Regions from separate parts of the Bradyrhizobium zhanjiangense genome, predicted to be linked through region 4. Evidence: predicted binding sites of a transcription regulator. Region 4 holds the regulator's gene; each other region holds the start of a gene.
What was found. The regulator LexA, encoded in region 4, represses DNA repair genes until DNA is damaged. The targets are predictions, from matches to a motif close to TGTTCNNNNTGTGTTCNG.

Region 1 (3,113 bases), 1.9 Mb from region 4:
GATGGCCGGCGAGGTCTTCCTTGTCGCCGGGCTGCTCGCCGACCAGCATGATGTTGGCGGACTTCGGGCCTTCGCCGAACACGGTCTGGGTTGCGTCTTTGTAGAGATGGCAGGCGCGGCAATGCGCGGCCTCCTTACGGAGCGCGTCGAGATCATCGGCAGCTAGCTTGCGTTTCATCGGAGCCTCCGGCCGCGGGGTGATCCACCCGCCGGTCCAGCGTTCGGCATCGACGAGCAGGGGTTCAAGTATCGAGGCTTTCGACAGGTTCCTGTGACTCTTCTTCGGTGCTTCCGGCGTGATCGGGTGGTCTGGCCGAAAGTGGCGGCGCCAGGTTTCCTCCAACCGGTTTGGGCCGGGCATCTCCGTCTGGCTGATGCCCGGGGTGAAGGAGATCGCGTGGCCGTCCCAATGGGCGCAAATGTCGGGCGTGAGGATCGACCAGGGCATGTCGGCGTAGCGGCGCGCGAAGAAGGGGGCGGTGAATTCGACGATGTGATGCTCCGGCACGAACCAGGCCGCGTAATGTGCGTTGTGCTCGCGTCCGATCTCGCGGAAGCGAATGACATCGCGCATCCGCTGCATGTCGCGATGCACGCTGACGGCCATCGCTGTCGCCTGCGCGACGTCCGGATCGGCCCTGGTCTCGAGCAGATCGTGGTCGGTCCGTAACCGCCACAGCAGGCGATAGAGCAGCGCAAAGCGTTCACCGTCGCGGTGCAGGGCCGCGATGCGGGCGAGCTCGATGAAATTGGCCGGCACGCTGAAGGTGCCGTCGGTTTCGATCAGCGGAATGCCTGGCGCTTCGCATAGACCGGCCGGCACCGCCTCTTTCGCGCGGCCCTGCACGCTCCAGGTCACGTCGGCCGGCGCGATCTGATGCAGTGCGAGCGCGCGGGCGGTTTTGCGCCAGCTCTCGAAATCGGTCTGGCTGTCGAGAGTGATGAGGTACATGGTACTTGAATCCTCTTGATTCTGCTCATGAATCCGACTGAGCGCCAATTCGATTGACTCTCGGGGCGCCGTTAGCTTTATATTAGAACATATCATGAACAAATGAGCCAGCCGTTGGTTCTTCTTTTGAGGACCACGGCATCAATCTCTGAAGGAGCGGCGAGCATGAGCGGCGCACGCATCAGCGCGCTTGCGACCTTGCGCAGCCAGATCGAGCGCATCGAGACGGCGGAGGTCGTGCATCATCGCGATCGCGTCGCGCTCGGCCACAGCGAGGCGGATACCGCGCTGAAGGGCGGGCTTGCACGCGCGGCGATCCATGAGGTGTTTTGCGAGGGCCGGCAGGGAACGGCCGCGACGGGCTTCGTCATGGGGCTTGCGGGCCGCGTGATGGCACGCAAGCCGCTGCTGTGGGTGCGGCAGGATTTTTCGGAAATCGAAACCGGCGCGCTGTCGATGAGCGGGCTTGCCGAACTCGGTCTCGACCCGCGCCGCGTGGTGATGGTGCGCGCCGCCGATGTCGAGAGCGCACTGCGCACCTCAGCCGACGCGCTCGCCTGCGATGCGCTGGGGGCCGTGGTGCTCGAGCTCTGGGGCGAGATCAGGCAGTTCGATCTCGTGGCGAGCCGCAAGCTGACGCTGGCCGCGCAATCTTCCGGCGTCACCGGGCTCTTGCTGCGCATGGCCGCGCAACCGATGCCCTCGACCGCGGAAACACGATGGATGCTGCGCGCGGCGCATTCACCGCCGGGCCCGGTGTGGAGTGCCTGGGGGGCGCCGCGCTTCGATGCCGAGCTCTTGCGCAATCGTCATGGCCCATGTGGCCGGTGGATCATGGAATGGAAATGTGATGAGTGCCAGTTCAGTGAGCCGTCGACGTGTCCTCAGCCTGTGGCTGCCGCGCCTGCCAATCGATCGGATTCAGCGGTTCTTTGGCAACGTCGGACTGCATAAGAGCAATGATCCAAGCATCGTCGTCATCAAGGACAACAATGCGCTGGTGATTCATGCGCTGGACGAGGCCGCCGAGCGCCTCGGCCTGTATATCGGTCAGCCGCTGGCGAATGCGCGGGCGATGTGCCCGGACCTGCGTGTATTCGACGCCGATGTCGTGGCCGATGCGAAGACGCTCAGCGATGTCGCGGACTGGTGCGACCGCTTCACGCCGCTGGTGGCGCTCGATTCGCCGCACGGGCTGTTCCTCGACATCACCGGCTGCGCGCATCTGTTCGGTGGTGAGGCCGCGTTGTTGCGGACGTTGGTCCGCGCATTGGCCCGGCAGGGGTTTGCCGTCAGCGCGGCGATCGCCGGCACCTCGGTCTGCGCGCGCACGCTGACGCGGCAGGCCACGGGCACCATCGTGGCCGATGGCGAGGAGGCGGAGGCGATCAGCCGGTTGCCGATATCCGCGCTGGGCGCAGGCGAGACCATCACCACTGGCCTGCGCCGTGCCGGGCTGAAGACCATCGGCGATGTCGCCGCGCGCACGCCGAGCGAGATCACGGCGCGGTTCGGCGCGCGATTCTCCACGCTGTTGGCGCATGCGCTGGGGCAGGGCGATGCGCCGATCAACCCGCGCAAGCCGCTGCCCGACTACATCGTGGAAAAGCGTTTTGCCGAGCCGATCGCGACCGACACCATGATTGCGATGACGCTGTCGCGGCTCGCCGACACGTTGATCGCGTCCATGGAGAAGCAAGGCAAGGGCGCGCGGCGCCTGGAAGCCGCCTTTTTCCGCACCGACGGCGTGGTGCGCGCGATCACGGTCGAGACCGGACGTCCGGTGACGCGAAGCGCGGTCATTGACCGCCTGTTCCGCGAGCGCCTCGACGCACTCGCCGATCCGCTCGATCCCGGCTTCGGCTTCGACATGGTGCGGCTGTCGACGAGCCGCACCGAGATCGTGGTGCAGGAGCAGCGCGATCTCGACGCTCATGTCCACGACAATGACGAGCTCGCCGCACTGATCGACCGCATTGCCGCACGCATCGGCGGCAAGCGTGTCGTCGTGCACCTGCCGCAGGACACCCATATCCCTGAATGCGCGGTGCTGACCGCGCCGGCGCAGCATCATCTCGCCGCTGCCATGCAGGCCGAATGGCCGGCACGTGCCGAGAGCGAGCCGCCGCTGCGCCCCTTGCGGCTGTTCGACAAGCCAGAG
Region 2 (3,113 bases), 860 kb from region 4:
CAGGTGAAGGCAAGGGTCCCCACTGAAAGCGAAAAGAAAACGCAACGACAATTTCGGCCAATCCCGATTTGGCGAGCCCAAATCCGGACGAACTGGTCAAGATCAGACGCTTCATCGCGGACGCATCCCACCCCACCCCCAAACGAAATGGGCACCGAAGACGTCGGCAACTCAACGTCCTCAGCGCCCGCTCCTCGCGAAAACTCTACTGCTTTAAGGCTTACTCCGCCGGCTCCTCGCCGTCGGCGTCGCGCTCCGGGGTGCCGGCGAGAATCTGCTCGGCGATCAGGCCGGAGTTCTGGCGGATCGAGGTCTCGATCTTGGCGGTGATGTCGGGGTTGCCCTTCAAGAACGCCTTGGCGTTCTCGCGGCCCTGGCCGAGGCGCTGGCTGTCATAGGAGAACCAGGCGCCGGACTTCTCGACGATGCCGGCCTTGACGCCGAGATCGAGGATCTCGCCCATCTTGGAGACGCCCTCGCCATACATGATGTCGAATTCGACCTGCTTGAACGGCGGCGCCAGCTTGTTCTTCACCACCTTCACGCGCGTGGTGTTGCCGACGACTTCGTCGCGCTCCTTGATCGCGCCGATGCGGCGGATGTCGAGGCGGACGGAGGCGTAGAATTTCAGCGCGTTGCCGCCGGTCGTGGTCTCGGGCGAACCGTACATCACACCAATCTTCATGCGGATCTGGTTGATGAAGATCACCATGGTGTTGGACTTGTTGATCGAGGCCGTGAGCTTGCGCAGCGCCTGGCTCATCAGGCGGGCCTGCAGACCCGGCAGCGCATCGCCCATCTCGCCCTCGAGCTCGGCCTTCGGCACCAGCGCCGCAACCGAATCGACCACCAGCACGTCCACAGCGCCGGAGCGCACCAAGGTGTCGCAAATTTCCAACGCCTGCTCGCCGGTGTCGGGCTGCGAGATCAGCAGTTCGTCAATGTTGACGCCGAGCTTGCGGGCATAGACCGGATCGAGCGCGTGCTCGGCGTCGATGAAGGCGCAGATGCCACCCTTCTTCTGCGCTTCCGCCACCGTATGCAGCGCCAGCGTGGTCTTGCCCGACGATTCCGGCCCGTAGATCTCGACGATGCGTCCCTTGGGCAGGCCGCCGATGCCGAGCGCGATATCGAGCCCGAGCGAGCCCGAGGACACCGCCTCGATGTCCATGGAGCGGTCGCTCTTGCCGAGCTTCATCACCGATCCCTTGCCGAACTGGCGCTCGATCTGAGAGAGCGCGGCAGCCAGGGCTTTACTCTTGTCCATGGAAGATCCTTCGACGATACGCAGGGCAGTGGCGGACATTGGGTCGTGCTCCTTATGGCGAGGATTCGCTAGGGGGACAAACGATTGAGAGGACGGGCCGGCGATAAAAATAATGTACCCCATTTGTTCTCAGTTCGCAATATGTTCTTTGCGGCTGTCCCAATCCCCTTGCTCGTGCCTGAATCGAAAAGGGGCCGCCCTTCAGCGACCCCTTTGCCGGTTGCAATCTCGTTTCGGGATGAAATTCCAGCCCCGGCGGGAGGCACCGTACCGGTGTCCAGATGCCAAGTGGATTCCGGGCAACTACCGTTCGTAGCACTGTCCTAATTGGTGTTTCGCTGGATCTCTTGCGCCTGAATGCTACTTTTTGTAACGCTAGTATATGTAGCGTTATATTTCGTACCCTTGAATCCAGGAGGCGTGATGAAATCGGTTTTCAAGATCGTTGTGGCCCTGGCCATCTTCGTCGGCTCGGCCTCGACGCAAGCGCAGACATCGAACACTCCGATCTCATCGGGCGCTCCGAAAGTCGGTGCAAAAATTACGAAGAAATCGCAATTGCACGACGGTTGCCACAGCCGGTACGCGCAGATGCTTGGCAAGCCCTGCCACTAACGCGCGATGAGATGACGAAGCATCGTCATCGCGCTTTCGATTATTGTTTGAGCATGATCTCCGCGCAAACGCGGTCCACCTTTATCGCGAGAAAAACCGCTGCACGCTTTGCGCCAACGCGGCCCTTCGGGTCCGGATCATGCTTCAGCAGGCCAGCAGATGAAGCCGCCGAGGGCCGCCTCGGCGGCCTCTTTCGTTTCACGCCATGCTTGGAATCATTCCTGCGAGATCGGGTGAGCGCGATCGTCGCTTTCGTCGGCGCGCGCGTCCTGACCAGACGTGCACGCGCATTTGCCCTCGGCATGAACCGTCTGCTCTGCCACGATGGGATCCTCGTCCGAAACTGACGCGCATCAAAGACGCACGGGCCCAAGCGCCGTCATAAATCCTTAATCCTGAGGCACCGAACCTTTTCGCGGTCTGTGGCCTTCTTCGGGATGGGACCGCAACTCTGGGGACCCCTGGCATGACTGAAGACACACACCACGGCGCCATCAGGCGCAACCACCTCCTGGAGGCCGCGCAGGAGGAGATGATCAAATTCGAGCGCAAGGAAAACGAGTTTCGCAAGAAGGACCGTGACGAGCGCGCCGCCGAGCTGCGGTTGCCTCTCGGCGAGATCAAGGTCCACTAAGGCCCACGACGGCGAGCGGTAGCGCCTGGGCACGCTGCAGAACCTGACCGCCGCTAGCGGCCGCCGTTGACCGCGCGGGAATCTAGCATCGCGCGCCGGGATACGCTTGGCTGAGCATCCCGCGTGATTATGGCATCTAAATACTTCCAGTAAGCCATTAATGGAATGACGAAATCGCCTCACAGCCTACTGTGCATGGGGTTGTTTTCCTCCTTTTTGAAAGATTGGTGCCCATTCACCATCGGCGAAGCGCGCCGGCGCGGAGCTCCGGCCGCCTCCCCGCACCTGCGCTTGATGCCGCCTTACAGCAGCGCCAGCAGCACGAGGCCGATCACCAGCACGACGAAGCCAGCCGCCGTCGCGGCGGCGAAAGACCGCTCTACGTTATCCATGATGCCACCCCGTTGCCGCCGCGCCACGTTTCCCCCATGGCTGCGCCGGACGGTGTGGAATCTTGCCGACCCGTGTGTCGCCAGTTGTGCGGCCGGATGTCGAAATTGGGACGGGCGCGAGGCCAGTCTGCGGCCCGCGCGATCGCGACTTGCACAGACACCGTCAGGCGCGTGTAAGCCTGATCGCCTAGTCTCGTCGTGCCCG
Region 3 (3,113 bases), 3.8 Mb from region 4:
AGGTACACGGCAAGGCTGTCACGCCAGGAGGCAGCGGTGGCGCCAGCGGAGGAGGTCGCGTCGGGTGCGGTCATGGGGTGGTATTAGCAGATTCTAGGGGCGCTGCCTCTTCTCCCTCTCCCCCGTTCTTACGGGGAGAGGGTTGGGGTAAGGGGCCTCTCGCCACATTTGAACTCGTCGAGGGACCTGTACCCCTCACCCGGATTGCGCCGGACGATGCTTCGCATCGCCGGTGGCAATCCGACCTCTCCCCGCAAGCGGGGAGAGGTGAAGACGTCACTCCCCCGCCTGGAGCTTCCTCGGAAACAGCTCCGGCGCACCGGTGGCCACCAAATGTGGGCCTTCGGGCGCATCCGCCTTGCTGAAATCGAGCTCCTCGATTCGCCCGGCGCGCTTCTCGATCTTGTCGGCGGAGATCAGCACCTGCCGCACGTCCTCGTTGACGTCGGCAAAATGCTTTTGCAGCTTCAGCACGCGGTCGCGCAGGCGGCCCAAATCGTCGCCCAGCTTGATCACCTCGGTGCGGATCTGGTCGGCGGCATCGCGCATGCGCGCGTCCTTCATGATCTGCTGCATGACTTGGATCGCGAGCATCAGCAACGAGGGCGACACCAGCACGACGCGGGCGCGATAGGCCTTCTGGATCACGTCGTCGAAGCCGTCATGGATCTCGGCGTAGACCGATTCCGACGGCACGAACATCAGCGCCATCTCCTGGGTCTCGCCGGTGACGAGATATTTTTCGGCGATGTCGCTGACGTGCTTCATCACGTCGCCGCGCAGCCGCTGCGTGGCGAAGCGCCGCTCCTCGTCGGTGCGGGCGTCGTGCAGCGCGGTCATCGCCTCCAGCGGAAATTTCGCATCGATGCAGAGCGGGCGTTGGTCCGGCAGGAACACGACGCAATCGGGCCGCCTGCCGGTCGAGAGCGTGAACTGGAACTCGTACGAGCCCTTGGGCAATCCGTCCTGGACGATTGCTTCCATTCGCGCCTGGCCGAAGGCCCCGCGCGACTGCTTGTTGGCGAGCACGTCGCGCAGGGTCGTCACCTGCGTGGTGAGGTCGGTGAGGTTCTTGTGCGCACTGTCGATGATGCCGAGCCGCTCATGCAGCGCGCGCAGGCTCTCCATGGTGTTGCGGGTCGAATGTTCCATGGACTGGCCGACGCGATGCGTCACCGAATCCAGCCGCTCGTTGACCGCCCGCGCCATCTCGGCCTGGCGGCCGGCCAGCGCCTGGGTCATGGCGTCGACCCGGCCCGAGGCCTCGCTCTGGGCCCGCAGCACCTCGCTCAGGCGCTCCTCGAGCTCGTCGGCCCGGATCGCATGCGCCATCGCGAGTTCCGCGCCGCGCCGCCCGGAGCGCGCGATCACGACGGCAATCACTACCAGCAGGATGAGGATAAGGGCGCCGAAGCCGATCAGCGCATCGATCGTGCGCACCGGCCAGTCGCCCAGCATGACAATGATCTCGTTCATGCGTCCCCTTCTACCCGATTCGCCGGAATGCGCGAACGAAGAGGGAACGTCGGTGGTTAACGACCCACTAATTTTTATGGTTAACGAAAGCTGAAGTTTTATGGTTAGCGGAGGGTTAACGAAGTTCCTGGCCGGATTGACCGCATCCGGCGCGCAGCTTAAATCGCCGCCATGGCCCTCAGAGAAATCATCATCCTGCCCGACAAGCAGCTGCGTCTGATCTCCAAGCCGATCGAGAAGGTCACGCCGGAGATCCGCAAGCTTGCCGACGACATGTTCGAGACCATGTATGACGCGCCCGGCATCGGCCTCGCGGCGATCCAGGTCGCGCAGCCGCTGCGGCTGATCACCATGGACCTCGCCAAGCGCGACGAGAACGGCGAGACCAAGCACGAGCCGCGTGTCTTCATCAACCCGGAGATTCTCTCCTCTTCGGAGGAACTTTCGGTGTACGAGGAAGGCTGCCTGTCGATCCCCGAATATTACGAGGAGGTCGAGCGTCCCGCGAAGGTGCGTGTGCGCTTCACCGACCTCGACGGCAAGGTGCACGAGGAGGATGCCGAAGGCCTCTATGCCACCTGCATCCAGCACGAGATCGATCATCTCAACGGCGTGTTGTTCGTCGACTATCTGTCGAAGCTCAAGCGCGACCGCGTGATGAAGAAGTTCGAGAAAGCCGCTAAGCGCGCGGGGGAGTAACCACGTCCTCCGCCGTCATGCCCGGCCAAAAGCGCGAAGCGCGTCTTCAAGCCCAAAAGCGCGAAGCGCGTCTTCAAGCTAACGTGCCGGACATCCGCGTTCTTCGTCCGTCGAGTGAGAAAGAACGTGGATGGCCGGGACAAGCCCGGCCATGACGAGTACTCTGTTCCTTTCCGAGGATTGTCTCGTCCCATGCCCCTCCGCCTGATCTTCATGGGCACGCCCGATTTCTCCGTGCCGACGCTGCTCGAGCTGGTCGCGCATGGCCACGAGATCGCGGCCGTCTACACCCGCGCGCCGAAGCCCGGCGGGCGCCGCGGCCTGCAATTGCAGCCCACGCCGGTCGAGGAAGCTGCGCGAAAACTCGGCGTTCCCGTGCTGACGCCGAAGACGTTGAAGACGCCGGAAGCGCTCGACGAATTTCGCGCCTACGATGCCGATGCTGCGGTCGTCGTCGCCTACGGCATGATCCTGCCGCAGGCCATCCTCGATGCACCAAAACTCGGCTGCTACAATCTGCACGCTTCGCTGTTGCCGCGCTGGCGCGGCGCCGCGCCGATCAATCGCGCCATCATGGCAGGCGATGCCGAGAGCGGCGTGATGGTGATGAAGATGGATGTCGGCCTCGACACCGGCGACGTCGCCATGGCCGAACGGCTAGCGATCACGGACAGCATGACCGCGGCCGATCTGCACGATCGCCTCTCCCGGCTCGGTGCCGATTTGATGGTCCGCGCCATGGCCGCGCTCGGACGCGGCGGGCTTCAGCTCAAAAAGCAGAGCGAGGACGGCGTCACCTATGCCGCCAAGATCGACAAGGCCGAGGCGCGGATCGACTGGACGAAACCTGCACGCGCGGTGCTGCGCCACATCCACGGCCTGTCGCCGTTCCCCGGTGCCTGGGCCGAGCTCGCGGACGTCAGCGAGAATGCGCGCGT
Region 4 (3,113 bases):
GTGGCGGCGCTGCGCACGCAGCCGCCGGAAGCGATGTCGGCGATGGATGGCTATGCCGTGCGCGCGGCCGACGCGGGGGCGATCGATTCCCGACTGACGGTGATTGGCGAGGTGGCGGCGGGTCGTCCGTTCGCGGGAACGGTCGGCGCCGGCGAAGCCGTGCGGATCTTCACCGGCGGCGTCGTTCCCAACGGTGCCGACGCGGTCGTGATCCAGGAGGATACGGTCGCGGACGGCACGCGCATCACGATCAAGGAAGCCGCGATTCCCGGTCGGCACATCCGCCCCGCAGGCGTTGACTTCGCCGAAGGCGACGTGCTCCTGCGCAAGGGAACCCGTCTCACCGAGCGCGACCTCGCGCTCGCCGCCGCCATGAATCACCCGCAGCTTGCCGTCTGCCGCCGCCCGAAGGTCGCGATCCTCGCCACCGGCGACGAACTGGTGATGCCAGGCGCCGCGCCCGGCCGCGGCCAGATCGTCTATTCCAACGGCTATGCCCTGCACGCGCTCGCCCGCAGCGAGGGGGCCGAGACCATCGACCTCGGCATCGCCGCCGACACGCTGGAGGCCACCACCGCCGGCATCCGCCGCGCCCGCGAGAGCGGCGCCGACATCCTGGTCACGACCGGCGGCGCATCGGTCGGCGACCACGATCTGGTCCAGCAGGCGCTGAGGGACGAAGGTATCTCGATGGCGTTCTGGAAGATTGCGATGCGCCCGGGCAAGCCGATGATGCATGGGCGGCTCGGTGCGATGCGCGTGATCGGCCTGCCGGGTAATCCCGTCTCCTCCTATGTGTGCGCCTTCCTGTTCATGGTCCCGCTGATTCGTGCGGTATCGGGTCGATCCGTGATTCATCACCGCCATGAGCGCGCCGTGCTCGGCCGCGATGTGGGCGCAAACGATATGCGCGCGGATTATCTTCGCGCACGTCTGGAACAGCGCGACGACGGCACGCTGGTGGCCGTTCCCGTCCATCACCAGGATTCCTCGCTGCTTGCGAATCTCGCTGCGGCACAGGCACTTCTCGTGCGCGCGCCGTTCGCGCCGAAGGCCGGAGCCGGCTCGCCTTGCGAGGTGCTGCGCCTGCCCGTCTGAGCGCATCCACCACACGTGTTCCGCGAACTTTGTCGTGTTCACGCAAAATTAAGCAGTTGCGGAACACATATCGAACATATAGTGTCCGTTCATGATTTGTTTCGAGGATGTAGCGGTTCGCCGCTCCAATTCAGCGTCTCGCAATCGAACGACATCAACCGGGGGACTTTGGTCGAGATGTTAACGCGCAAACAATACGAGCTTCTGCGGTTCATCAGCGAACGTCTGAAGGAAAGCGGCGTGCCGCCCTCCTTCGACGAGATGAAGGATGCGCTCGACCTGCGCTCGAAATCGGGCATCCATCGCCTGATCACCGCGCTGGAGGAGCGCGGCTTCATCCGCCGCCTGCCCAACCGCGCTCGCGCCATCGAGGTGATCAAGCTGCCTGAGCTCCAGGCGGCCGCCGGCAACCGCCGCGGCTTCACGCCAAGCGTCATCGAGGGCAATCTCGGCAAGGTGCGCGCGAGCTCCAGCCCACCCGCCGACGAGGGCGAGCGTCCCGTTGCGGTGCCGGTGATGGGTCGCATCGCAGCCGGTACGCCGATCGAAGCGTTGCAGACCCGCAGTCACACCATCAGCGTACCGCCCGACATGCTCGGCTCGGGCGAACACTACGCGCTCGAAGTGCGCGGCGATTCGATGGTCGAGGCCGGCATCCTCGACGGCGACATGGCGCTGATCCAGCGCAACGAGAGCGCCGATACCGGCGACATCGTGGTGGCGCTGATCGACGACGAGGAAGCGACGCTCAAGCGCTTCCGCCGCCGCGGCGCGTCGATCGCGCTCGAGCCCGCCAACGCCGCCTACGAGGTGCGCATCCTGCCGCCGAACCGGGTGAAGATTCAGGGCAAGCTGATCGGACTGTACCGCAAGTACTGAGAAGACTCAGTGGTCATTCGATACCGATGATTCCGATTGGAGCGGACGGATTGTCCGCTTCAGCTGGATAGTCTTTCTGGTCTTGGGCAGATTATCTGGCCCCTTTCCAAGCGCTACGTCCTCGGCATGCCGCCCGAAGCACTCATCGCTTTGCGGCTCAAGAGATCGAGGAGACAACGATGCGTAGGATCGTTTTGAGCGCCTTCGCAACTGTGCTGATCGCTGCATCGGCAGCGCAAGCATTCGCAGTACAATCGCAGCACCATCCCCGCAAGTCGGCGCATGCGACAACGAGTGAGCAATTCCGCAGCGCCCGAAGTGCCGTCGCGCGACAGCCACAGCCGAGTTGGCCATATTCCGGATGGTCGGCGCCCGCAGGCCGCTGACGCTCGCATCCGCCAAATGCACTGAAGCGAGCTTTGTTCCTATTGGATTCGGGAAAGATAATGTGATCGCATCCGACTGACGCCAGCCGCAGATTCGCCCACAACCAAGCAGAATGTTACGTGCTTCCACTCTGATAGAGGCTTGCGCCTCCGAAAGAGGCGCGGGTTGCTATCTTCGAATAGGAGCACCCGATGTGTGACTACAGTCTGCATGCCGTTGCATCGCGCCCCGCCGAAGTCGGCGAGACGATCGTGTCGACAACGTTCCGCGGCACCTCGACGCGCGGCTTCGCTTCCGCGGCCGACCCGACCGTGGCCGTCTGCCTGCTGCCGGGAACGGAGCTCGCCTTCGCCGACAACGTCCGTTACGACAATCGTTGGATCTGGACGCGCACGATCAACTCCCGCGTCGGCAAGTTCGGCAAGATCGATCCGCACATTCCCGATCGCCATCATGACGCGATCGAATTCCCCGACGGCAAATACGTGCTGGTGACGCAGCTCGTCGAAGGCCAGCACGCAACCGTGCTGCAACTGCCGGTGACGCAGCCGGTCAGCGAGCGCGAGCACAAGCCGCAGATCGATGCCGACAGCCGGCCGACGATCACGCGTCTGCCGATCGGCTGAGCCGTCCCTGGCCACCAGGTCGGGCCAGGATTGAAAATGCCATCGCCGGCCGAGGCCGGCGAGATGGTATGATTTATGTTCTGCGGAAGTCCGGCTGGACCCGGACCAGCTCCTGCATTTGTT

Region 1: the regulator LexA is predicted to act here: its motif matches at 1,036-1,053, upstream of XH85_RS31730 (ImuA family protein).
Region 2: the regulator LexA is predicted to act here: its motif matches at 1,399-1,416, upstream of recA (recombinase RecA).
Region 3: the regulator LexA is predicted to act here: its motif matches at 1,508-1,525, upstream of XH85_RS04260 (DNA recombination protein RmuC).

The regions. Positions count from the first base shown of each region.
Region 1 is NZ_CP022221.1:6,605,225-6,608,337, reverse strand. Features, by position in the region: gene XH85_RS31735 (UdgX family uracil-DNA binding protein) at 1-952, opposite strand, end outside; gene XH85_RS31730 (ImuA family protein) at 1,118-1,906, shown strand; gene XH85_RS31725 (Y-family DNA polymerase) at 1,803-3,113, shown strand, end outside.
Region 2 is NZ_CP022221.1:3,835,361-3,838,473, reverse strand. Features, by position in the region: gene recA (recombinase RecA) at 221-1,306, opposite strand; gene XH85_RS18000 (hypothetical protein) at 1,691-1,882, shown strand; gene XH85_RS17995 (hypothetical protein) at 2,349-2,516, shown strand.
Region 3 is NZ_CP022221.1:908,665-911,777, forward strand. Features, by position in the region: gene XH85_RS04255 (AmpG family muropeptide MFS transporter) at 1-74, opposite strand, end outside; gene XH85_RS04260 (DNA recombination protein RmuC) at 277-1,476, opposite strand; gene def (peptide deformylase) at 1,648-2,175, shown strand; gene fmt (methionyl-tRNA formyltransferase) at 2,368-3,113, shown strand, end outside.
Region 4 is NZ_CP022221.1:4,698,504-4,701,616, reverse strand. Features, by position in the region: gene XH85_RS22445 (molybdopterin molybdotransferase MoeA) at 1-1,098, shown strand, start outside; gene lexA (transcriptional repressor LexA) at 1,276-1,977, shown strand; gene XH85_RS45260 (hypothetical protein) at 2,556-2,990, shown strand.